Regions from separate parts of the Endozoicomonas lisbonensis genome, predicted to be linked through region 2. Evidence: predicted binding sites of a transcription regulator. Region 2 holds the regulator's gene; each other region holds the start of a gene.
The links. Region 2 encodes sigma-54, which starts transcription at its own class of promoters, with help from an activator protein. Its sites were predicted from a motif close to TGGCACNNNNNTTGCTNT; they were not measured.
Positions count from the first base shown of each region.

Region 1: the regulator sigma-54 is predicted to act here: its motif matches at 2,695-2,712, upstream of V5J35_RS05020 (CmpA/NrtA family ABC transporter substrate-binding protein).
Region 3: the regulator sigma-54 is predicted to act here: its motif matches at 7,168-7,185, upstream of glnK (P-II family nitrogen regulator).

Region 1 covers NZ_JBEWTB010000002.1:898,373-906,684, forward strand. Annotated here, with positions in the region: gene V5J35_RS05010 (hypothetical protein) at 1-1,237, shown strand, start outside; gene V5J35_RS05015 (MBL fold metallo-hydrolase) at 1,259-2,617, opposite strand; gene V5J35_RS05020 (CmpA/NrtA family ABC transporter substrate-binding protein) at 2,890-4,218, shown strand; gene V5J35_RS05025 (ABC transporter permease) at 4,263-5,255, shown strand; gene V5J35_RS05030 (ABC transporter ATP-binding protein) at 5,278-6,123, shown strand; gene V5J35_RS05035 (glycoside hydrolase family 71/99 protein) at 6,348-8,312, opposite strand, start outside.
Region 2 covers NZ_JBEWTB010000002.1:1,562,200-1,570,511, reverse strand. Annotated here, with positions in the region: gene V5J35_RS08020 (glycerophosphoryl diester phosphodiesterase) at 1-177, shown strand, start outside; gene yjgA (ribosome biogenesis factor YjgA) at 181-705, opposite strand; gene pmbA (metalloprotease PmbA) at 955-2,310, shown strand; gene mgtE (magnesium transporter) at 2,311-3,669, opposite strand; gene V5J35_RS08000 (HPr family phosphocarrier protein) at 3,681-3,950, opposite strand; gene rapZ (RNase adapter RapZ) at 3,950-4,807, opposite strand; gene V5J35_RS07990 (hypothetical protein) at 4,989-5,270, shown strand; gene ptsN (PTS IIA-like nitrogen regulatory protein PtsN) at 5,297-5,749, opposite strand; gene hpf (ribosome hibernation-promoting factor, HPF/YfiA family) at 5,849-6,154, opposite strand; gene V5J35_RS07975 (RNA polymerase factor sigma-54) at 6,361-7,842, opposite strand; gene lptB (LPS export ABC transporter ATP-binding protein) at 8,040-8,312, opposite strand, start outside.
Region 3 covers NZ_JBEWTB010000002.1:1,903,666-1,911,977, forward strand. Annotated here, with positions in the region: gene V5J35_RS09540 (MATE family efflux transporter) at 1-808, opposite strand, end outside; gene V5J35_RS09545 (helix-turn-helix transcriptional regulator) at 920-1,750, opposite strand; gene V5J35_RS09550 (L-lactate MFS transporter) at 1,837-3,063, opposite strand; partial or broken gene V5J35_RS09555 (cyclic nucleotide-binding domain-containing protein) at 3,595-3,780, shown strand; gene V5J35_RS09560 (helix-turn-helix domain-containing protein) at 3,892-4,110, shown strand; gene V5J35_RS09565 (sulfite exporter TauE/SafE family protein) at 4,391-5,254, shown strand; gene V5J35_RS09570 (ammonium transporter) at 5,319-6,569, opposite strand; gene glnK (P-II family nitrogen regulator) at 6,692-7,030, opposite strand; gene V5J35_RS09580 (hypothetical protein) at 7,335-8,240, opposite strand.

The sequences.
Region 1 (8,312 bases), 660 kb from region 2:
TCAGCTCCCTCAACACCAGAACTTTAACGATCAAGACTTCAGCTCGGAAGAAGAGGATTATGACCAGGAATCCCAAGAAGCTGTACCTTTTTTCAGAGATGTTCATTTTGAAAAATTGAGTGGCCGTCTGAATACCACTTTGAATAAGCTTGATAACTGGCTAAAAAGCCATCCGGATATTGTTCTGATTCTTGAACTGGATATTGATGGGGTAATGATACATTTCCTGCCCCCTCCCACTTTAGACAATCTATCTGACAGCCCTGAAAACCAGCAGAAAATACTGGATCGTCTTGACGCGTTCATCAGGGAGCATCCTAACATTTACCTTTTCTACAATACTGCCCGATCTGACCTGTCGTTTGAGCGCCCCCACAGAACGATTCAGGCAGAGGCAGATGGGCCTTATGGGAATAACATCACATACCAATTACCTGCCGCAAGGGCCATCATAACAGGTGGTGGTGGTCATATTGAGTTGGCATCTGATGATTTTGCAACAGTTCCGGATCTTATAGAAATCAATGCCGCTCTTGACCAGTGGCGCGAGGACGATTTAAAAGCATTGCCCAATGTCCTTTCTAGTTTCGTGATTAGTAACCACTATCACTCAAGTGGCTCGAAAACAAGGCTCCCCATAATACTCACACGCAAAAATTCGGGAAGCCCATTGATCACAGGGCCGTTTAATACGCTCCCCATGATGCAATTCATAGCACTTTTTTATAAAACAACGAACGATATCCTCTACTACAGCTTCAATGGAGTTGCCCTGAACAAAGGCACTGCCGCCCGGTTGCTACTGAGCCTTCTGCTTAAGAAGCAGTTTCTAAAAGGAAAAAAAGGTCTGCTGATAGCCGCTGGTGACTCTTTCTACGATGCCCCAATGATAAACCCTGTCTTTGAAGCAGCGACCCTTGAAGTTGTTAACGAGAACCAGCTGACAACCATGGAAAACCGTATCAGAAACGACATCAGACTCACCAAGGTACCTCAGCTCCCTCCCGCTACAAATTTTTTATTGGAAGGCAACCTGGTCTGGCTGCTGGGGGTTAAGGTTTGCAACATAAATGCAAGCATTTTTAATATTTGCGATTCATCAAACCCTACCCTTAACCAGAAGCTTTCGAACCCAAAGATAGTGGGGGTAAAAGGGCAGGGACTGGAGTTAACCGTTAGCCTGTTTGAGAAAATCACTAATGCCCTGAGTCGATATCAGGCTACATCTGCACTTTAGGGCTTAAGGTTGTCCTGCCACTTATAGCGCAACCCGCTCTCCCAGCTCAGGAACCCGGGCATTCCAGCCCAGTTCCCGACTGATTTTCTCAGACATTGCCGAAGCCGCATCAGCTTCCCCGTGTGTCACAAACACCTGCTGCGGTGGTGTCCGGATGCTGCGCAGCCACTCGACAATCTGGTTGGCATCAGCATGAGCAGAGAAGGCATCAAAATGACAAACCCTTGCCTTCACAGGAATATCCTGCCCGTGAATACGAACACTGCTGGCACCGTGTACCAGTTTCTCCCCCCGGGTTGCCATAGACTGATAACCGGCAAATAAAACGGTATTACGATGATTAGGCAGCATCTGCTTAAGATGGTGCAACACCCTGCCACCACTTGCCATTCCGCTGGCGGATACAATAATCGCCGGGTAGTTCTGCGCCGCAAGCTTCATTGACTCTTCTACGGTTCGCACATAGCGGGTCATGGCATCAATACGCTCACAGTCGTCTCTGGTCAGCCGGTGTCTTTCGTGAAAACGATGAAAGACTTCTGTCGCTTTAATCGCCATGGGACTGTTCAGGTAAACTGGCAGGTCAGGAATCCGGTTCTTAGCTTTTAAACACTCCAGCAGATGCAGGATCATCTGCGCCCTGCCAACAGCAAAAGCAGGAATCAGGACAGAGCCACCGTTTCTGGCGGTCGAGGTAATCACCTGAGCAATGGCATCTTTAGCATCCACCTTCTGATGTTCCCTGTCACCATAGGTCGACTCTACAACAAGATAGTCAGCCCGCTTCAGAGGCTCTGGCGGGTACATTATCAGGTCATCAGGACGACCGACATCTCCGGAGAACACCAGTAAACGACTACCATCAAATACCTCAACAGAAGCCGCTCCAAGAATATGGCCAGCAGGCCGGAACCTGACAGTGACGTTATCAAACAGTTTGTGAATATCACCAAAACTGGCGGCATTCAGTTGCTTCAATGCCTGCAGGGCATCTTCTTCTGTATACAGAGGCAGAGGTGAACTGTGTCTGGAAAAACCATGCCGGGCAGCATAGCGGGCATCTTCTTCCTGCAGAAAGCCGGAGTCAGGCAACAGGATTTTGCACAACTCGCAGGTTCCGGGCGTTGCATAAACCGGCCCGGTAAACCCCTTCCTGACTAGCAGAGGCAGATAGCCACTGTGATCAAGGTGAGCATGGGTAAGGACAATGGCATCCAGATCACCCGGTTTTACTGGCAAATCCTTCCAGTTCATTTGCCGGTATTGCTTGATGCCCTGATAGAGTCCGCAGTCCACCAGAATTTTCCGGTCACTGAATTCAACAAGGTACTTCGACCCGGTGACGGTGCCTGTTGCGCCAAGAAACTGTAGCTTCATCATTTTTCTCCCACAGCCTGTCCCGATCTTATCGCAGCCCGGTTATCAGAGACAGAACAGATTTTCAATTCTGACCCGGTTTGCACAAGGATTACTCTCACCGGCAAAAAAACGCACATTTACCGTGCATTATTTAACCGGAACTACACAAAACCCTCATAAGAAGGCTGCATAAATTTTGGCACAGCTTTTGAATGATCAGGTTTAAACCCAACAATAACTCAGGGAGAAGAATAATGAACTGGTTGAAAAAGCTGGCTGTCAGAAGTCTGATTATGGCAGGCGTCATTGCCGCCTCAGCAAACGCTCAGGAACCGGGCTGGCCGGAAAAAGAAGAGCTGACGTTCGGCTTTATAAAGCTTACAGATATGGCGCCTATTGCCATTGCCTACGAAAAAGGTTTTTTTGAAGACGAAGGGCTATACGTCTCCATTGAGGCGCAGGCTAACTGGAAAGTATTGCTTGATGGCGTTATTGATGGCCGTCTTGACGGCGCCCACATGCTGGCTGGCCAGCCTATTGCTGCCAGCATTGGTTATGGCACCAGAGCGCGTATCATCACGCCCTTTTCCATGGACCTGAATGGCAATGGCATCACCGTATCCAATGCGATCTGGGAGCAGATGAAACCCAACATTCCCAAACAGGCAGATGGACGACCACAGCATCCTGTTAAGGCCGATGCCCTGAAACCGGTTGTGGAAAAATACAAGTCAGAAGGCAAGCCGTTCAACATGGGTATGGTATTTCCGGTTTCCACCCATAACTACGAGCTGCGTTACTGGTTGGCAGCCGGCGGTATTCATCCCGGATTTTACGCTCCTCACAAAGGCGATACTTCTGGACAGATAAACGCCGACGCTCTTCTGTCCGTGACACCACCGCCACAAATGCCTGCCACCCTGGAAGCTGGCACCATTTACGGGTATTGCGTGGGAGAACCCTGGAACCAGCAGGCTGTCTTTAAAAACATCGGCGTACCGGTGGTCACTGACTATGAAATCTGGAAAGACAACCCGGAAAAAGTATTTGGCATCACGGAAGCCTTTGCTGAAAAGTATCCCAACACAACGATCCGCCTTACCCGGGCGCTGATCCGGGCAGCCATGTGGCTGGATGAAAACAACAATGCCAACCGGCCTGAAGCCGTTAAGATTCTGTCACAGTCAAACTATGTCGGTGCCGACTATGAAGTGATCGCTAACAGCATGACCGGCACCTTTGAATACGAAAAAGGCGACAAACGTCCTGTGCCTGATTTCAACGTATTCTTCCGTTATAACGCCACTTATCCCTACTACTCCGATGCCATCTGGTACCTGACCCAGATGCGCCGCTGGGGGCAGATTGCGGAAGACAAGAGTGACGAATGGTATTTCGAGACTGCGAAAAAAGTCTATCGTCCGGATATCTATGAAGCCGCTGCCCGTTCACTGGTTGCCGAAAAACTGGCAAGCATTGAGGACTTTCCAGACTTTGCCAGTGAAGACGGTTTCCGTTCCCCTCAGACCCATTTTATAGATGGCATTGTCTACAGCGGCCTTAAACCTAATGAGTACATCAATAAGTTCTCTATTGGCCTGAAACAGGGTGAAACCCTCTAGGAGTTTTTAAGGGAAAGCCTATCTCAGCAAGGAATTGGATTATTATGGCATCCACCACACCAATGGCAGGCAAAGCCGACAGGGCAGCGGGTTCCCTGCCCCGTTTACTCAGTCCGTTGTTACTTAACCTCAGGTCAGTCATTGCTCCGGTTGTCGGTGTACTGGGGTTTCTGCTGCTCTGGACCATTGCCGCACAAAACATTAATACGTCACTGGGACAGTTTCCCAACGCAGGTCATGTCCTGCAACAGTTTGGCACTCTGTATCAGGAACACGCAACGGAACGGGAAAAAGAACAGGCATTCTATGAACGACAGGAAAAGCGTAATGCCGACCGCGTCGCCATGAACCCATCTTATGTCCCCAAAATCCGGGCTTATACTGGCAAAGAAACCTTTTTAGACCAGATTGGCACCAGCCTGATCACCGTCATGAGCGGTTTTTTACTGGCGGCTTTAATCGCCATTCCCCTTGGCATTGCCGTTGGACTCAGCAAAACACTGAATGCAGCAATCAACCCCATCATTCAAATCTTCAAACCCGTCTCTCCCCTGGCCTGGCTGCCCCTGGTGACCATGGTCGTCAGTGCATTGTATGCGACACCGGACCCGGTCATTCCGAAAGCACTCCTTAATTCAATGATCACGGTCACGCTGTGCTGCCTGTGGCCCATGGTGATTAATACGGCAGTCGGTGTCGCATCCATTGACAATGACTTAAACAATGTCAGCAAGGTTCTGCGGCTACCGCCCTTGAAGCATATTCAGAAAATTGTTCTACCGGCTTCCATACCCATGATCTTCACCGGTATGCGACTGTCGCTGGGAGTTGCCTGGATGGTACTGATTGCGGCAGAAATGCTGGCGCAGAACCCGGGGCTTGGCAAGTTTGTCTGGGATGAGTTTCAGAATGGCAGCTCACAATCTCTGAGCCGGATTATGGCGGCGGTTTTTGTTATTGGCTTTATTGGCTTTCTCCTCGATCGCTCAATGCTGCAACTGCAGAAGCTGGTCTCCTGGGATAAAACGTCTCTGTAATCATGACAAAAGGACTAAAACCATGAACCCTGTTCTCGATATCAGCCAGATCGATATGGAATTTCCCACCCCAAAGGGATCGTTTACCGCTTTGAAAGAAGTCGACCTGAAGATCGGCAAGGGTGAATTTGTCTCCCTGATCGGTCACTCCGGCTGCGGTAAGTCAACGGTTCTGAATATCGTTGCCGGATTGTATCAAGCGACCAGAGGCGGAGTCATCGTTAATGGCAGAGAAATCTCAGAGCCCGGCCCGGATCGTGCTGTTGTGTTTCAGAACCACTCTCTGCTCCCCTGGCTCTCAGCCTACGAAAACGTCGAACTGGCAGTGGAGCAGGTATTTGGCAGGCACAAGTCCCGCCGGGAAAAGCGTGACTGGATTGAACACAACCTGCAGCTGGTACACATGGAACACGCTATGCACAAGCGCCCGGGTGAAATTTCCGGCGGTATGAAACAACGTGTTGGCATCGCAAGGGCGCTGGCAATGCAGCCGGATATTCTGCTAATGGACGAACCCTTTGGCGCACTGGACGCCCTGACCCGGGCGCATATGCAGGATTCGTTGATGGAGATTCAGAACGAGCTGAATAATACCGTCATTATGATTACTCACGATGTTGATGAAGCTGTCCTGCTCTCAGACCGGATCGTGATGATGACGAATGGCCCGGCAGCCACCATTGGTGAAATTCTGGAGATTGATCTCGAACGACCAAGAAACCGCCTAACGCTAGCCAGTGACCCGGAATATACACGATTGAGGTCAGAGGTATTAAAGTTCCTTTATGAAAAACAGAGGAAAGTGGAGTCCATCACCGTTAAACCCAGGTCACTGAATCCGCTAAAAAAAACGACGGAAGCTGCTTAATTGCTTTAAAATTTATCAGCCAGCTACAGGAGGTATCACTACTCAAAATCAATCATTGCATACTCTTGAAGGTGAAAAGCTACGTCCCTGGCTTTTCACCTTTCTCTGTGTTGTTATTATTGAGCTATTTCCTTACTAATAAGCGAAACAACCTTGCTTCCTCTTGCAAAATAGTTTTAGTAAACGTTGACATTAATTAAATATGAGTAACGATCAGTAATCTCTCAAAAAGCATCACAAGCCCTGCTCAGGCTTGCAGCCTCAATCCACCCACTCTCAGGCTCGTTGTATTTCGAACTAAAATAGTTCTCAATAAATATCTTGTTCAGTTCGAAGTGAAGACTGGGGTTAACAATTTTATATTGTTTATGGAAGATACCATCAGAGTGTTTAGAATCCAGTGAAATAATAGTATTCAGTGAATTCTGTTTTTTATCGAGATATATTTTAGCTACCAGCTCGTCGTCTTTATCTGGATAGACTTGATAAACTTCCAGAGGTTTTTCCTCATCACTGTATTCTCCGGTTCTTGAAAGAGTAATACTGGCTGCTGAAATCTGGTAGTCATTTTCTAAAAAGTCAGCCCTGTCGCCAAGTTGGATTTTAAATTGGTAACCGTTATCGCCTCTTTCAGGTAATGTTGCACCTGAAGCACTATCACCTGAAGCACTATCACCTGAAACGGTTCCATTTACAGTGGAATTTTCACCACCTTGAGCTAATCGAGTTTTGTTATAGCTGTCCATTTTTTGAAAAACAACAATCTCACTTGTTGCCACACTAGGACTAAGCGTGTAAGCCAGATCAGAAATTTCTATCTTTTTTATTCCTAAAGGTGCCGCTTCAATTATTTTTTTAAATCGTGATTCATACATTCCTGAAGCATTAATCAGCTTTTCAAATACAGACCCAGACCATGAATTTACAATACTTTCAGTTTCTTTCAACAATGGGCTTTTCGACCCTTGATTTTTCTCCAGAATTGATAGCAGTTTTCTGGACTTATATATTTTAGCAGCATGACATGAAAGCAGCCTTGCCTGATCTCCCTGATGGTCACAAAGATAGTCTTCCACTTCTCTACCTTTCTTCAGCAAGCATGATTTTTTTGCAGAAATAGCAATATCATCAAAACCGCCTGCCTCTGTTGGCTCAATATGCGTGCCTTCAGAAAAATCATTAAATGTTTCTATCAATACAATGTCAGGTTTATCATAGGACTCAAGCAAAACCTGATCCCACATAAACTCAAAAGTATTAACACCTCTTTCAGAGCGCATTATTACATTTTTTGTTCTATTCCAGTTTGAATATCTTGTATCCATTCCTGGTGAAACTGACTGAACACGCAGAGGAATAAGATTATTATATTTTTCGTTAAGCACATTAAGGCGCCTAATGGTAGTTTTAAGATCGTGATGTTTGCCAAACTTTTCAAAGTTGTCTTTGATAAATGCTCTATCACTTTTATTTGTTAATCGCTGCCTTGGAGCAACCCATGGTAAATTACCAACAACCTCAGGAATCAGTGATATATGTTCTCTCCAATTTCTACTGTCCGCCTCACCCATCCGCCAAATAAACTGTGGATTATCATCAAACTCATTTGTAGCAAAAAAGTTAAATAACTGTGACCGTTTTAAAGATCTACGAATAATACCTAAATCCAAAACAAAAAGTAACGGCCTTCCCTCATAGGTAATTCCTTCACCATTTTGATAAAAGCTTGACGTTATTTTATAAATCTGTTCTTTATAGTTTTTTTCCCAGAATTCTTGCGTTTTGCTTTTTTCTGTTGTGAACCAGTGAGGCAACCACATGGGGGCTACAAAAAACTTATCTTTATCTACTTTTTGAAGTCTGCGTAAAATATTTCTATGTGATTCAATTGCTTTATCGGCAGAACTATTATCGTTATCATAACCCCACTCCGTAATGAATCCATCAATATTACCCGCCCTGGCTACTAAAATTTGCCATTCATGATAGTGATCGTTACCTGCATAGGTTGCCCCAACCATCGTGCGATCCAGGGTTCCAAACCCGAGATGTCCATCTAAAAGAAAAGATGGAAAATCTCCATAGCGATCCTTTAATTCATAGCCATTGCTAAACAAATTTTCTGGTTTGTTCGTTAGTTTTTGTGAGTTCACTTTACCATTTGCATGGAAAGTTGCAATGACAACAGG
Region 2 (8,312 bases):
GGAGCTGTGAGCATTCATGTGAATGCTGAAAAGCTGACAGAAGCTGGCGCTAAAGCCGTGAAAGCGGGTGGGTACCAGCTTTACTGTTATACCGTAAACGACACACAGCTCCTTAGCAGGCTAAAGAGCTGGCAGGTGGACGGTGTTTTTTCAGACTGTCCGCAGGATTTGAAATGACGTTTATAACTCGTCTACTTCGCGCAAGTATTTGAACAGCTTGCGAGCTGCGGCAGGCGGTTTGTTTTGGTCAGCTTCTTTCTTCGCATTGCGAACCAGCTGACGAATGTGCTGGTGGTCTGCTTCCGGATACTGTTCAAGATACTCAGTCAGAACCTTGTTATCACCACTGATCAGACGATCGCGCCAGCGTTCCAGCTGGTGGAAGCGACGGTTGAACTCTTCACTGGTGGCATCAAGGCGACTGAGCAGCTCCCTGATGGGTTCAAGGTCTTCGTCCTGCATCAGTTTGCCGATAAAGCCCAGGTGGCGCTTTCGGGCATTGTTGCTTTTGATGCGCTTGCTCTCATCAAGGGCGGCTCGCAGGCGCTCGCCCAGAGGCAGTTTATCCAGCAGTGATGGTTTCATTTCCATCAACCGCTCACCCATATCCTTCAGCTCCTGCATATCACGCTTGAGCTCGGCACGGCTGACGTAAATGATCTCCTCAATAGGGTCGCCAAATTCGTCAAATTTCTGTTCAGACATTACACATTCACTTTAACTGTCATTGTCGCTATTAATGTAGCGATCACTTTAGCGATGAAAACACACTTGCCGTCATCGGTCAGACGTCTGATGATGACAGAAGCAATCGTTTTTCGCTGATAGCTGTTCGACGGGGAATAACGCATTTTACTCTATTCGCCGATAAGGCGACGTGTTTTTTTCACAAAGTCAGCTTTAACAGGTAGGATTTAGGAGGACATTTTTACAAAACCGGAATGCAGGTGTTTCATGGGCGCAACAACCAAAGCAGATTTGGACCCAAAAGCAGAAGAAGGTCGTTTGAAAACGCTGGTGAGCGATATTCTGGATGAAGCCCGCCGTCAGGGAGCGGACGCCTGCGAGGTTGGTGTAAGCCTGGATGCAGGGTTGTCGGTCGGTGTCAGAATGGGCGACGTGGAAACCGTTGAGTTCAATCGTGACCAGGGGTTTGGGATAACGGTCTATCGTGGCAAAAAGAAAGGCTCTGCCAGCACGTCTGACAGTTCGCCCGACGCTGTTCGGGAAACCGTGAAAGCGGCTTATGATATTGCCGGGTATGCTTCTGAAGATCCGGATGCAGGGCTGGCGGAGGCCGACCTGATGGCTAAGGACCTGCCTGACCTTGATCTTTATCATCCCTGGGGAATTGAAGCCAGCGATGCCATTGAGCTGGCCCTTAAGTGTGAGGATGCGGGTCGTCAGTTTGATGGAAAAATTGCCAATTCTGACGGTGCCAATGTCTCAACACACCAAGGGTGTCGTGTTTATGGGAACAGTCACGGCTTTATTGGCAGTTATGTTTCTACCCGTCACAGCCTGAGTTGCGTGCTGATTGGTCAGCAGGGCGACGATATGCAGCGGGACTACTGGTACACCGTTGCCCGTGATGCAGTAGATATGGATTCAGCTGTCAGCGTTGGTAAAAAAGCGGCACAGCGAACCGTTGACCGGCTGGGCAGTCAGAAAGTCCCGACGGGGCAGGTACCGGTAGTGTTTGCCGCTGAGGTGGCGTCAGGTCTGGTTTCTCACTTTCTCTCAGCGATCAGTGGTGGCAGTCTCTACCGACAGGCATCGTTTTTGCTGGATCATCTGAATAAGCCGGTTTTCCCTGACTGGGTTCGCATTCATGAACAACCTCATTTGCAGAAGGCGCTGGGGTCCGCCAGCTTTGACAATGACGGTCTTGCAACCCGGGCCAAGGATTTTATTACCGATGGTGTATTGGCGAACTATCTGCTGGGAACCTATTCTGCACGCAAGCTTGGAATGACCAGTACTGCCAATGCAGGCGGAGTGAACAATCTGTTTCTCGACAGTAATGCCGGTGACCAGAACGAGCTGTTACAGCAAATGGGAACGGGCCTGCTGGTAACGGAATTGATGGGGCAGGGGGTTAACACGGTAACAGGAGACTATTCTCGTGGAGCAGCCGGTTTCTGGGTAGAAAATGGCATTATTCAATACCCGGTTTCTGAGATCACCATAGCGGGCAACCTGAAAGATATGTTTATGAACATTGTGGCTGCGGGCAATGATTATGATACCCGTAGTAATGTTCAGGTCGGCTCTGTACTGGTTGAAGGCATGATGGTGGCCGGAGAGTAATCAGGCATAAAAAAGCGTCGCCAGCCCAAGAAATGAGAAAAAGCCCAGCACGTCGGAAATGGTGGTCAGAATAATGGTTCCCGCCAGAGACGGATCTATATTCATAGACTTCAGAATTACCGGCAGGCTGGCACCCACGATTACCGCAGCGCTCAAATTGATCACCATGGCACAGCCAATCACCAGGGAAATAATAGGGTCGTTAAACCAGAGGTAAGCGATCAGGGCAACCAGGCTGGCCCAGAGCAGACCGTTCATAAAGCCTACTGCCAGCTCGCGACTCAGCAGCCAGCGCAGGTTGGTGCTGCTGATCTGTCCAAGCGCCATCCCGCGAATCACCAGGGTAAGAGCCTGACCTCCGGCGTTACCACCCATTCCGGCGACAATCGGCATGAGTACTGCCAGTGCGACCACTTTGTCGATGGTGGTCTGGAACATGCCAATGACCGAGGCAGCGATAAAGGCCGTAATTAAGTTAATGCCCAGCCAGACAGCGCGACGCCTTGCTGTTTTAAAGACGGGAGCAAAGGTGTCCTCGTCATCATCCAGACCCGCCATGCTCATCATGGAGTGTTCAGCCTCTTCCCGAATAACGTCAACCACATCATCAATGGTAATACGACCCAGCAGCTTGCCTTTGTCGCTGATGACCGGGGCGGAAACAAGGTCCTGTCGTTCGAATATCTGGGCGACTTGTGTGTCTTCGGTATCTGCGGGTATGGGAGTAACGTCGGTTTGCATGACTTCGTAGACGGTGGCAGAAGGGTCTGTCGTCAGCAATATACCGAGAGGCAAAGAGCCTATGTATTCATCCCGGCGGTTTACCACCAGCAGGCTGTCGGTCATTTCAGGGATTTTCTCGTGTCGGCGCAGATAGCGCAGCACCACATCGACCGTATTGCTGGGGCGAATAGTGATCATGTCGGTGTTCATCAGCCCGCCAGCGGTATCTTCCGGGTAGGACAGAACCACTTCAATCCGCTGTCGGTCCTGGCTGTCCATGGAGTCGAGCACCCTGCGGGTGATGGTGCCGGGCAGTTGTTGCAGCAGGTCTGCAATGTCGTCTACATCCTGACCGTCAGTGATGGCCTTAAGCTCGGCAATGTTCATCCGGTCCAGAAAGAACTGCCGGACTTCGTCGCTGAGTTCCTGCAGTACATCACCTTCCTGCTCCTGGTCGATTAAGCGCCAGAGCAGGCTGCGGAGTTTGGGAGGGGAGGATTCCAGCAGGTGTGCTGCATCAGCCGCCGGAAGGCTGTTGAGCATGCGCCTGAGTTCCGGTGAGACGCCGTGTTCCAGTGCCTCGTTGAGCTCTTTAAGCTCCTTGTCTCCGATACTCAGTTGCAGTTGCTGGACCATATTGCACGCCTTTACTCACCTTCTTCAAAATAATCGTTGATCAGATTGCACAGTGCGTCAGCTGCTTCCTGCTCGTCTTCACCGTCAAACGTCAGGTCAAGGATGGTTCCCTGACCTGCAGCCAGCATCATGATCGCCATAATGCTTTTTCCATCCACTTCACGACCGTTCAGACCGACTTTAACCTGACTGATAAAGTTGGAAGTGGTCGAGACAAACTTGGATGCTGCACGAGCGTGCAATCCAAGTTTGTTGATGATGGTCGCTTGCGTCTGGATCATTATTTGGATAGCTCCCTGTGTCGAACCTGAACCCGGTCAAACCGTTCGCTGAACCAGGCTCCCAGCTGTTCACTAATATAGACTGAGCGGTGTTGTCCGCCGGTGCAGCCTATGGCAATAGTCATGTAGCTGCGCTGGCCGGATTCAAACCTTGGTAACCATTTTTCCACGAATTGCTTCAGGTCTTCAAACATCTCCGTCACCATGGGTTCTGCGGCAAGGAAGTCCTGAACCGGCTTGTCCCGTCCGGTGTATTGCCGGATGGATTCATCCCAGTATGGGTTAGGCAGGCAGCGAACATCAAATACATAGTCAGCATCCACCGGCATACCGTGTTTAAAACCAAAGGACTGAATCATCAGGGTCATGCTTTTGGTGCCATCACCAATGACCTTGTGGCGAACCTGTTCATGAATTTCATGCACGGACAGTGGCGATGTGTCGATGCGAATATCAGCCTGTGCCGCCACGGGTCCCAGCAGGCTGGTTTCCAGGTCTATGGCTTCGATCAGTGATACCTTGTCATTCGTCAGAGGATGCTTGCGGCGGGTTGAGCTGTAACGCTTCATCAGGCAACTGCTGTCAGCGTCCAGAAACAGCACCTGGCAGTCGATTCCCTGGTGTCTGAGTTTTTTCAACAGTCTTGGAAAATGCTCCAGGGCTCCGGGAACATTACGAACATCGATGCTGACTGCCATTCTGGGTGGCTCGTTGGCTCCTTCGCTAAGCTGTTCCGGTAGCTGGCTGAGCATGGTGGCTGGCAGGTTGTCGACACAATAGTACCCCTGATCCTCAAGGGCATGGAGTGCTGCACTTTTTCCTGAACCTGAACGGCCGCTGATGATAACGAGTTTCATGGGGTTCCCTTTTTGCGGAGCTTTTTATTAACGGATAACAGGTTTTAATGGTTGAATAATAGAGGAACTCAACGAGATTAAAACCTGTTTCTTTATTTCAAGGATAGGTAATACCGGCAGCCTTTTCATGCAGAGTGAGATCAGATAGTATAGATTCGGAAAATACGTAGGAAGTACAATAATGACAAAGTCAGCCGCCGTTTTTCTCTTCACTCTTCTGTCCGCTTCTGCCCAGGCACTTGAAATAGAATCCAGCCGGACGTTTGCGGGTACTCAGCTCATAACGCTCAATGCTTCCGAAGAACATAAGCTGTATGGGGATGTTGAAGCTCAGTGCAATCTCTACGATAAACGAAACCGGATCATTGACACCGCAAATGTCATTTTTGACCAGTCAGCTGTTGTTCTGAGGCTGAACAGTTTTCGCTGGGCTGTTCGTGTAGATTGCACCTTTCCCGGTTAAACCGCCTGGTTGAACCAAACAGACCGTCAGACCGGTGCTGTCAGTATCTGATACAGGTTTTCCGAAGAGTTAGCTGACCGGATCTGACTGAGCAGGTAATCATCGGTGAAGCGCTGGGCCAGGGCTTTCAGGATATCCAGATGTTCCTGAGTGCTTTCTTCAGGGACGATCAAAGCGAAAATCAGGTCAACAGGCTCCCGGTCCACCGCGTCAAAATCGACGGGCTCTGACAGGCGAATGAACAGGCCGGTTGGCTCCGGGCAGGCTTTGGAGCGGCAGTGAGGCAGTGCAATGCCGTTGCCCAGTCCGGTGGTACCCAGTCGTTCTCTGTTGATGAGGTTGTTGAACAGGTCCTTGGCATTGATAGCGGGAACATGTTCGCTGATCTGTTCCGCAATAGTTTCCAGGATTTTCTTTTTGCTGACCCCTTGCACACCATGGAGGGTGCGTTCGGGGGTTAGAATGTTTTTAATAATCATACAACGATTGGAAGACTCACAGGGTGCGAGTGCAAAAAAAGAAGCCGCTGACTGAATGGACGTCGACTGAAAGCCAGGGGCCTTCAGTCGGTTGTGGATTCAGCCTCGGGCTCCCTGCATGCGATCGAGCGTCTTTTCCTTGTGTTTTACCAGCTGTCGGTCGATTTTATCTGACAAATCGTCAATAGCCGCGTACATGTCATCGGATTCAGCGGTCGCATTGATGTCAGCTCCACGTATGTGCAGGATCGCTTCTGCCTTATGCAGTAGTTTCTCTACGCTCAAGGTGACCTGTACATTAGTGATGTGATCGAAGTGAGCTGCCAGGCGGTCGAGTTTTTTAGTGACATAGTCTTTCAGAGCTTGAGTCACCTCTACATGATGTCCACTGATGTTGACTTGCATGTAACGCTCTCCTGCTGATCCCGTTTGGAGACAGTGGCCAGTTCCCGGGATTTTCGAACTGGTCTGTTTAGATTCTATCACCGTTAACAACATTGGTGCTGTCCTGAAGCAAAAAAATACAGGATTTTTACCTTAAGACTCTGTCCGAATAATTCCTGCTATAAGTTTTATAGTTCAGGCACTTATCGTTACGCACTCTATGTGACTTACACCAGGCGTTTGCGTTCATTGGAAGGGGGTATATGCATCGACTCCCGATATTTGGCGATGGTTCGTCGGGCTACTTTTATACCCTGTTCTCCCAGTAAACCGGCAATTTTGTTGTCACTGAGCGGCTTTTTCGGATTTTCATCCTGAACCAGCTTTTTGATCAGCGCGCGAATAGCAGTGGATGAACACTCTCCGCCGCTGTCTGTGCTGACATGGCTGGAAAAGAAATACTTCAGCTCATAGACGCCTCTGGGCGTATGCATGTACTTCTGGGTCGTGACCCGGGAAATAGTTGATTCATGCATATCCACCGCTTCAGCGATGTCCGCAAGCACCAGCGGTTTCATTCCTTCGTCGCCCTGTTCCAGAAAGCCCTGCTGGAAGTTAACGATCTTGGTAGCCACTTTCAGTAATGTTTCATTACGGCTTTGCAGGTTTTTCAGAAACCAGCGGGCTTCCTGCAGCTGGTTTTTCATAAACTGGTTGTCGCGGCTGCTGTTGGCTCGCTGGACCATTGACGCATAACTGTTGTTAATACGAAGGCGAGGCAGTGACTCAGAATTCAGCTCGACCACCCAGCGCTCTTTAATTTTTCGAACAGAGATATCCGGTGTGATGTATTCCGGTTCAGTTTGATCCACTTCAGAGCCGGGCTTGGGATTCAGGCTCTGTATCAGGCCCAGTGCATCCTTGAGCTGATGCTCTTTCATCCGGGTGCGGCGCATGATCTGGCTGTAATCCCGGCTGCCCAGGGCTTCCAGGTGATGGTCAATCAGCTTTTGGGCTTCGTGAATAAAGGGGGTTTGTGAGGACAGCTGAGCCAGTTGTACGGACAGGCACTCTTTCAGGTTTTCACTGCCACAGCCAACCGGGTCAAACTGCTGAATACGCCGCTGCATGACTTTCAGCTCATCAAAATCGAGTTCTGCAAGCGCCGGGTCCAGGGCAAGGCTCTGGTAGATATCGTCCAGTGACGTTGTCAGATAACCATCAGGGTTCGTGGCTTCGATGATCGCTTCGCCCAGCAATCTGTCAGTATCTGTCGTGGGGGTCAGGTTCAGTTGCCATTGCAGGTATTCCTGCAGAGACTCGGTGGTCCGGGAGCGGTTCAGCGGATCAAACTCATCGTCACTGCCTGACGGCATGCTGGAGTAGATTTCCTCCCAGCCGGAATCGACGGGCAGATCGTTTGGGATGCTTTCTGACCATTCGGGTTCCTGAGACTCTGAGGATGCCGGTGGCTCCTGGGCATTGAGGTCAACCAGTTGCTCACCTTCAGCAGCGTTACTGGCTTCCTGGTCGCGGCTCTCCTGATCCTGAATGGCCTCTTCGCTTTCCAGCATCGGGTTGGATTCCAGCACCTCCTGGATTTCCTGTTGCAGGTCCAGTGTCGAAAGCTGTAACAGGCGAATGGCTTGTTGCAGTTGCGGTGTCATCGTCAACTGCTGACCCATTTTAAGCTGTAGAGAGGGCTTCATAGGGCAACCGTGTACCTTTTACTGTGAAAATGCAGTGTTCCAGGTGACGAAAACTGCATTACATTATCGTTTGCACATTGTCGTTTTGAGATGCATTCCGTGTCACCGGATTATAAGCACAGAATATTAATAGTGAAAAGTAAAACTGGCATGAAGCCGGCGTGGGAAGAGGGAGACTCTTCCCGGAATGTGGCTGGCTACAAACTGAACTGATGGCCCAGGTAAACGTCACGAACCTTCTGGTTGCTCAAAACGGTCTGGCTGTCACCTTCAGCAATGATGCCACCTTCGCTGACGATATAAGCCTTTTCACAGATATCCAGTGTTTCACGAACATTGTGATCGGTGATCAGTACACCAATGCCACGGCCTTGCAGTTGTCTGACAATCGCCTTGATATCTCCGACCGAGATCGGGTCAACACCGGCAAATGGCTCATCAAGCAGGACAAAATCAGGGTCGGTAGCCAG
Region 3 (8,312 bases), 340 kb from region 2:
GCCCCTCACCGTACTGACTTAACAATACGACATTGAACAGCATGATGGTCATGGCTGAAGTCACTTCGATAAAAAAGGTGGGTGTTCCGATTTTCAGAATGCTCCGAACCTTATCAAAGCCCAGCCCCTGAATACTTAGACGCAGGTGTCCACGCTGACTGATAAAATGTGTCAGCAGAATACAGATAATCAGAATCTGTGAAATACCGGTCGCCAGTGCCGCCCCTGTCATGCCCCAGCCGAACTCGATGACAAACAGATAATCCAGCACCAGGTTGGTAACAGCACCACCTGACATGGCATACATCGCCAGTCTGGGGTTTGTGTCGTTACGGACAAAACAGGACAAAACCCAGGCCAGTGCATAAATCACGAAGAATTTGAGCATCAACCCCAGGTATTCATTCGCAAGGGATGCCATGTAACCTTTAGCGCCCACCAGCGCCATCATATCCTCAAGCCAGTAAAGGCCGGCAGCCACCAGAACAACAGACACGATCGCAGTAAACAACATTGCCTGGGTAAACAGGGATTGTCCGCCCTGCAGGTTCTTTTTACCAAATTCAATAGACATCAGTGCTGCACCACCAATGCCAATCATCATCGCAACCGCTGTAAAGAAGGAGAAAAACGGTATAGTCAGAGAGATAGCCCCCAGACCTTCAGAGCCCACACCGCGACCAATAAACAACGCATCCCCCATAATAAACAGGGATTTAATTAACATGCCGGAAAGGGCTGGCAATAAATACCGGTAAAATGAAGAACGCACCGGGTCTTCATGTAGATTTATCGTTTTTTTAGACATACGCACACTTCCTCCCTGAACCGGGAGTAAAAGACAGATAGAAAAAGAGTGAATGGTATTCTCAGGCGGGAGAGATAGTACTTAAAGGGACAGAACGCGCATTTTATGGTGTTATTTGAACACTCTCTTACGAAAAGCGGCTGGCGACTCGCCGGTCAGTCTTCGGAAAAAACGACAGAAGTAAGAAGGGTCGTCATAACCCATTTCAATCGCAATGGTTTTAACGGCTTTCGTGGTAAAAGCTAATTCCCGGTGTGTTTCCAGAATAATACGGTCGTGTATAAGGCCGGTGACGGTTTTGCCGAGGTATTTCCGGGTCAGCTCATTCAGGCGCTTTCCAGTCAGGTTCAGCCGGTTTGCGTAAAATCCGGTTTTGCGTTCCTGACAAAAGTGCTGATCAATTAACTGCAGCAGCTGGCCTATACGTTCATCGTTAAACTCGCTGTGGGTTTCCCCCTCCGATGTATAGCCCGCTAAATAGTATAAAAAACTGCTTAACAATGACTCCTGCAAATCCCAGTCCGGTTCTGCCTTCTTATTTTCACGCACCATAATGGAGAACAGTTTTCCCAGCTCCTGCTCTGCCATTTCATCAATATTGATATAAGGAACCCTGGCCTGATGGAAGGAAAACACCTTTTCCATCATCCGGTTCTGCCTGACATTGCTGTCAAGATAACCCGGTTTGAAGGTTATCAGCCGGACATGATCTCCGAGCTGGCTGGATTCATGAACCTGCCCGGGAAAGATGGTATACAGCCGGAGTGCCTTCACAGGATATTCAATAAAATCAATGCTGTGCCTGCCACCGTCCTTCCTGCTCCAGATGATTTCAAAGTACTCATGACGATGCGGCCTGATGAAAGAGTCATCGTTATCAAACTCCAGAACGTTCAGCGGACGTCCGCGCGGCATAGTCACCTGTTCAATTGAACTACTCACTGATCCCCTCTACCCCGCTGAATGAAAAATAACCCCGAAGCGATGGCAACGGGGTTATTTAATGTTAGCGATTGAAGCGGCTTCGATTAAGCGGCATTCAGAACGCCTTTCTGTTGCATTTCTTCAATATTCACAGGCTTGGTAAAGAACGCTGCAACACCGGCAATGACCAGCATGATCGCAGAAATCGTGTAAGCCAGACCATAGCTGCCTGTGGAGTCTACAACAATACCTGCCAATACGGGTCCCATGAAACCACTGGCTCCCCAGGCAAGGTAAAGCACACCAAAATTAGAGCCGTAATTCTTGATACCAAAATAGTCTGCTGTCATTGATGGGAATACACTCAGCAATGCACCATAACTGATACCGGCAATGATGGCGCCAAAAACAAAGCCCATTTCGCCACTGAAAGACGGGAACAACAGCATATTACCGGTTTGCATGGCAACAGCCAGTAACAGGGTAGACGTACGACCGATTTTATCGGAAAGCATCCCCATCATAATACGGCCCAGAGTGTTGGCAACGGCTAACAGGGACACCAGATAAGCGGCATCTGTCAGATTACCCTGCATTGAGGCAATGCTGGTAATGTTGCCAATCAGCATCAGACCTGCTGATGATGCAAACGCAAACGCAATCCACATCAGATAGAACTGGCGGGTTCTCACCATTTCACGCCATGTAAAGTCATAGGAAGCGGCCTTTCCAGAGACTGCTTTATGACCTGCCGGTACTTCGGGTTTGTAGCCTGCTGGAGGAGTAACAATCGTCAGGGCCATTGGCACGCCGACAACCAGTACGACCACACCTAAAGCCATAAACGTTGCACTAACGCCCATACTGGCAATCAGGGCGCTGCTTAATGGCGCCAGATACAGTGGAGCCATACCAAAACCGCCAGCGATCAGACCATTGACCAACCCTTTTTTGGAAGGATGGAACCATTTCATGGCGGTCGGGCTAAGACAAGCGTAGGCAAAGCCAATGCCTGTACCTACCAGAACCCCAAAGGTAATCAGAAGTGCCAGAGGCGTTGTGGCGAAAGAAGAGGCCAGCATGCCCAGGCCAACCATGGTGACACCGCCAATAACCAGTTTGCGTGGCCCCATGCGGTCTTGCAGGTTACCGGCTATCAGTACACCAAAGGCAAATGTAACGACGGCAATCGTATAAGGCAGTCCGGCTTCTGCGTTGGTCCAGCCCTGCTCGTTTACCAGTGCTCTGCTGATAACACTCCAGGCGTATAAAACACCCACGCACAGGTTTATAAAGACAGCCGCTATAAGGATCTTAAGTGCTCGGTTCATTTTATTCTCTAATTAGTCGCGTATTTGCCTGAATGACAAAACGACACAATTTATCAGGAAGATTGTTGAGTTATGTCTGGATCAAACCATAGAAGTGACGGGTGCGCTTGAGGTAGTGTCTGAATAGACGACGCTTATCAATATGGAAGACCACCAGAGATGTGAAACCATCTGACATGGTGTGAACTATTGCTCACTTCTGCAAATAAAGCATTGCTATAGATCATATTACCATTGAAAAGTGAATGACACATGAACGTTTCCCGGAAAATCAATAGTTTTGAACGTTTACTCATCACTCAGGCTGCAGACAGTCCACCGTGGCTGTGCCATTCAGATGCCGCTCATTGAGATTGCGGAGTTGCTTCAGTAATATTTTGGTCTGATATTGCATTGCTGATTCCACACTATGTACCTGGCGAATATAGATGAAAATGCCTCCGCACTGTTGCAGGTTATATCTCAGTACGGACAAGAGAAAAAATATAACCAGAAGCATGTTATCTATAAAGAAAGAGACCAGCCAGACGTTTTTTTTATGTAAAGTCAGGGTTGGTGGGGCTCTGGAAATTATCGGAAAACGGCAAACAGAACCTGCTACGCATCTATTCTGAAAACAGTTTCTTTGGTTACCGCTCACTACTTGGTCAGGATGAATACTATGCATCCACCATTGCGTTAAAGCCCAGCCAGGTACTCTATTTCCCTTTCAACGATATTTCTGAGCTACAGAATGAGGTGCCAGAAGTTTTTCAGTATTTTACCGTGTTTCTTGCCTCGGAGCTGAAAGAGGCTGAATTGCGCTTAACCCGAGCATCGTCCATGAAAATGAAGCATCGTGTAATTAATACACTGCTTTACCTCAAAAAACACCATGGTGATTACACATGGACTTACCGGGAAATTGGAGAATATTGTGGTGGTGAAACAGAAACCGTTATCCGAATCTGTAACCAGTTAAAACATGCTGGTGTATTACAAAAAGAAAGTCGTCACTGGAAAATCGTAAATGAACAAAAATTGATCGCCATGCAAAATGAACACTGACTATCTTTATCACGAGCTTTATCACGAGAATAGCCACGCTGATAGTTGTTTATAAACAAGGTGGTTTATGACAACTATCATAAATCACTTCATCCACGCACTGCTATGATACTTACCGTAAGCAAATCACCAAAGCCTGCTTAACCTCATTCGGCTTGATTAAACCCGCCATACCTGTTGTGAGCAATGCGCATCATAAGTTGTGCATCATGGGTAGTCGTGCCTGTTTAAAACCAAATGCCTGTAAGCATGAAAATGCCTTTTCTTATCGGAATTGAAGATGGAACAACTACTGACCTGGCTACCTTTGAATGAGATTCTGACTATCAGCCCAACCGAATTGGGAATAACACTGATTATTGGTTGTTTAATTGGCCTGGTGTTGGGAATGACAGGCGTTGGGGGAGGTGTATTGATTATTCCTGTACTCAGAAGTGCATTCCAGATGAACCCTGTGCTGGCAGTGGGTACTACCAGTATCTGTGCTTCTTTAATGAAAGTTAATGCCGCAGCTTTGCATATTAAAATGGGTAATGTTCACTGGCAGAAAAGCCTTCTGATGTTAACAGGCGCTATTCCTGCAACCTACCTTACTACGTCGTTTATTATTCAGTTAACCCAAAACCCTGACACTACAGGTCTGATCGATTCCACCATCAATTACATGATCATTGCTGTTATTGTTTTCTCTCTGGCCAGTATGGTTTACAAGGATATGAAAGGTACAAAAAAACAGCCTGAACAACGAGAGCAATCAGACATCCATACTAAAAAAGGAATAATGGATTATATTCAACCGGCTCTGGCAGGTGCTGGCTCCGGAGTTGTTATTGGCGCTACGGGTTTTGGTGGTGGCGTGCTGCTGTTGCCTATCCTGACGGTGTTACTGCGGGTTAATATCAAGCAGGCCGTTGGTTCTTCTATCGTTATCGCCCTGCTATTGTCTTCACTCTCTGCCCTCACCTACAGCGGCGGGGGGCAGGCTGATATGGTAACAGCGTCCATCCTGATAGAAGGCTCACTGATAGGAGTACCTGTGGCAGGCAAAATGGTCAAATTAGTATCTGGCAAAGCACTGCACAGACTGACTCTCATTCTGATCACCCTGAGTGCTTTAATGATGATGTCCAGCGCTCTTGGTTAACATCCCATTAATCATAAGTCCCCAGTCATCCCCGTCAAAACCGGGGATGACTGGATGCTTCAGATTACTGCTTTCCGGTAAACTCCGGATAGGCTTCCATACCGCATTCAGTAATATCTGCGCCTTCATACTCTTCTTCTTCAGTAATGCGCAGGCCGATGATAGCCTTCACCACACCCCAGACTATCAGTGAGGCACCGAAGACCCAGGCAAAGATTGAGGCGATACCCAATAGCTGAGCACCAAGTGTTGCCTCACCATTGGTCAGAGGTACTGCCAGCAGTCCCCAGATACCCACAATACCGTGTACAGAAATGGCACCGACCGGGTCGTCCAGACGCAACTTGTCGAGGGCAACGATAGCAAACACAACCAGTGAGCCACCGACAGCACCGATCAACGTAGCAGCCAGAGCTGTTGGCGTCAGAGGTTCTGCGGTAATCGCAACCAGACCAGCCAGAGCGCCATTCAGGGCCATGGTCAAATCAGCTTTACCAAACAGCAGTCGTGCAACAATCAGAGCAGCAATAACACCACCTGTCGCACCGGCATTGGTGTTAACAAAGATCTGGGCGACAGCGTTAGCGTTTTCAACATCAGAAATTTTCAGCTGTGAACCGCCGTTAAAGCCAAACCAGCCCAACCACAGAATAAAGGTACCCAGAGTCGCCAGAGGCAAGTTGGCACCCGGCATTGGGTTAATGGAACCATCTTTGCTGTACTTGCCCTTACGAGCACCCAGCAGCAGAACACCTGCCAGTGCAGCAGAAGCACCCGCCAGATGAACAACACCTGAACCTGCGAAATCCTGGAAGCCGGCTTCATTAAGGAAACCTCCACCCCACTTCCAGAAACCCTGAACGGGATAGATAAAGCCGGTCATGAACACTGCAAACAGCAGGAATGACCAGAGTTTCATTCGTTCAGCCACTGCACCAGAGACAATGGACATAGCGGTCGCGACAAAGACAACCTGGAAGAAGAAATCTGAACGCAATGAATAGTAAGGTGCATCGTCGCCGCCGGCAGTCACGGCTTCAACCGAATTTTCACCGCCAATCAATGTACCGAGTACTGGCAGAATGCCACCTTCATTGGTACCCGGATACATAATGGCGTAACCACACAACAGGTACATGGTGCAGGCAATGGCAAACAGGGCAATGTTTTTGGTAAGAATTTCTACGGTGTTTTTCGAACGCACCAGGCCAGCTTCCAGCATGGCAAAGCCAGCCGCCATCCACATGACCAGTGCGCCCGACATCAGAAAATAGAATGTATCGAGTGCATACGACACCTGAGCAAGATTTTCCACGAGTCCCCTCCTCGAAGGAATTCACAATATTGTTCTTTTGCTGTGAACGTATTTTTCAGGTGAAAAACAACGACCGTTACAGGCTGATTAAAAGCTATTTATTAGTAGCCTGACGACGTCTGTCAGATAGCGTCTTCACCGGTTTCGCCGGTTCGAATACGAATCGCCTGCTCCAGCGTCGTTACAAAGATTTTGCCGTCACCGATTTTGCCAGTGTTTGCGGCTTTGGAAATAGCTTCAATCACCTGATCCAGCAGGTCATCGGAAATACCCACTTCAATCTTCACCTTGGGCAGAAAGTCAACAACATACTCGGCTCCACGGTACAGTTCGGTATGACCTTTCTGGCGACCAAAGCCTTTTACTTCCGTCACGGTAATACCCTGCACGCCAATTTCTGATAATGCTTCACGAACATCATCCAGCTTGAAGGGCTTTATAATGGCTGATACCAACTTCATGCATCTCTCCCGGGTCTAGTTAGCTCTTGGGTAAAAATAAGCAGCTAGCCTGACTAGCTGAAACAGTGAGGAGGGAGCTTAAGTCTACGACTTTCGCCATGGACGGTTAAGCCCTGCCTCATAAATTTATTCTTGTTAATGCAGGTGTTGTGCCAACTTATCCCAGTCAGAGTCATGGCTGTCAGCCGCCGATTTTCAGGGCATCCCCGGTCATCGCACTTTTTGCGTGCATCGTCTTTTTATAAGTTTCATAAAAATGCACCAATAAGGTGCAAATACCCCCTCTCGTTTTCCTTCAGAATTTCTAATGCCTGATATCTTCCGCTTGAGTTTCATCGCTATACAAGTAAGTATTTTCTGTCTCACTGTTTTTATATTTTTCATGCAATAAAGCAGGATCACCAATAAAGTGTTCAAATTCAAAAAAAGTTAACCCGTTCACCTGAAGGCAACCAAACGTAAGGGATTCATCACCACGGTTACCCCCACTCTTGCAGAACCGGCCTATCGGGCAAACAGGAGAATCCCCCATGCAGAAGGCTCCTGATGGTGGCTTCATGGTAATCGATTTAACACTGACATAAGTTGAGTTATTGTCAGGTTTCCAGAGTGGATGAAGTAGAAAATAAACGGTTCGACGTGAATCATCCAGCGTATACATGATTGACATGCACTGCCTGGCTTTCAGGTGTGCCAGTCCGTATTTATATAAAGCAATCCATTGTAAAGTCACATTATTCTTCCGCATATCTGCACCATCTTTGATATGCATGGGCAGCCCAGTTAGTACGATAGAACTATTTAGTGACAAACCCATGTTGCTACGGTCATCCAGGTGACTGATTTCGAGTACGTCATCACTCACTTCCAGTTTATTTTCTTTCGAAAAATGACATTCCTTTGTCAATGTAAACTGCTTAAGGTAAGCGTCAGGATCACCAAACGTTTCCTTTAAGTGATTATGTTTTCCTTCGGTTGTCTGGATGGGACCAAACAGGACGGGCGATTGGTTGCTATCACGACACATCATGCCCAGTGGCTCGAATTGACCTATGCATAATTCTTTACTTTCAGTTTCAGGGTCGGTGCCGACAATAAAATGGAAATCTGAGGTGAAAGCCAGCTGGACGGCATAAGCCCTGTAATAGAGCCATGTAGAATATTTGATACCCTTAATCATTTTAAATGGATGAACCCAGAAAGAGGCCATTTTTTTTCCGGAGTTGTCAGGTTCGGAGTGTAACATCACCGACATACACTGCTGTTCTTTCAGATGGTCCAG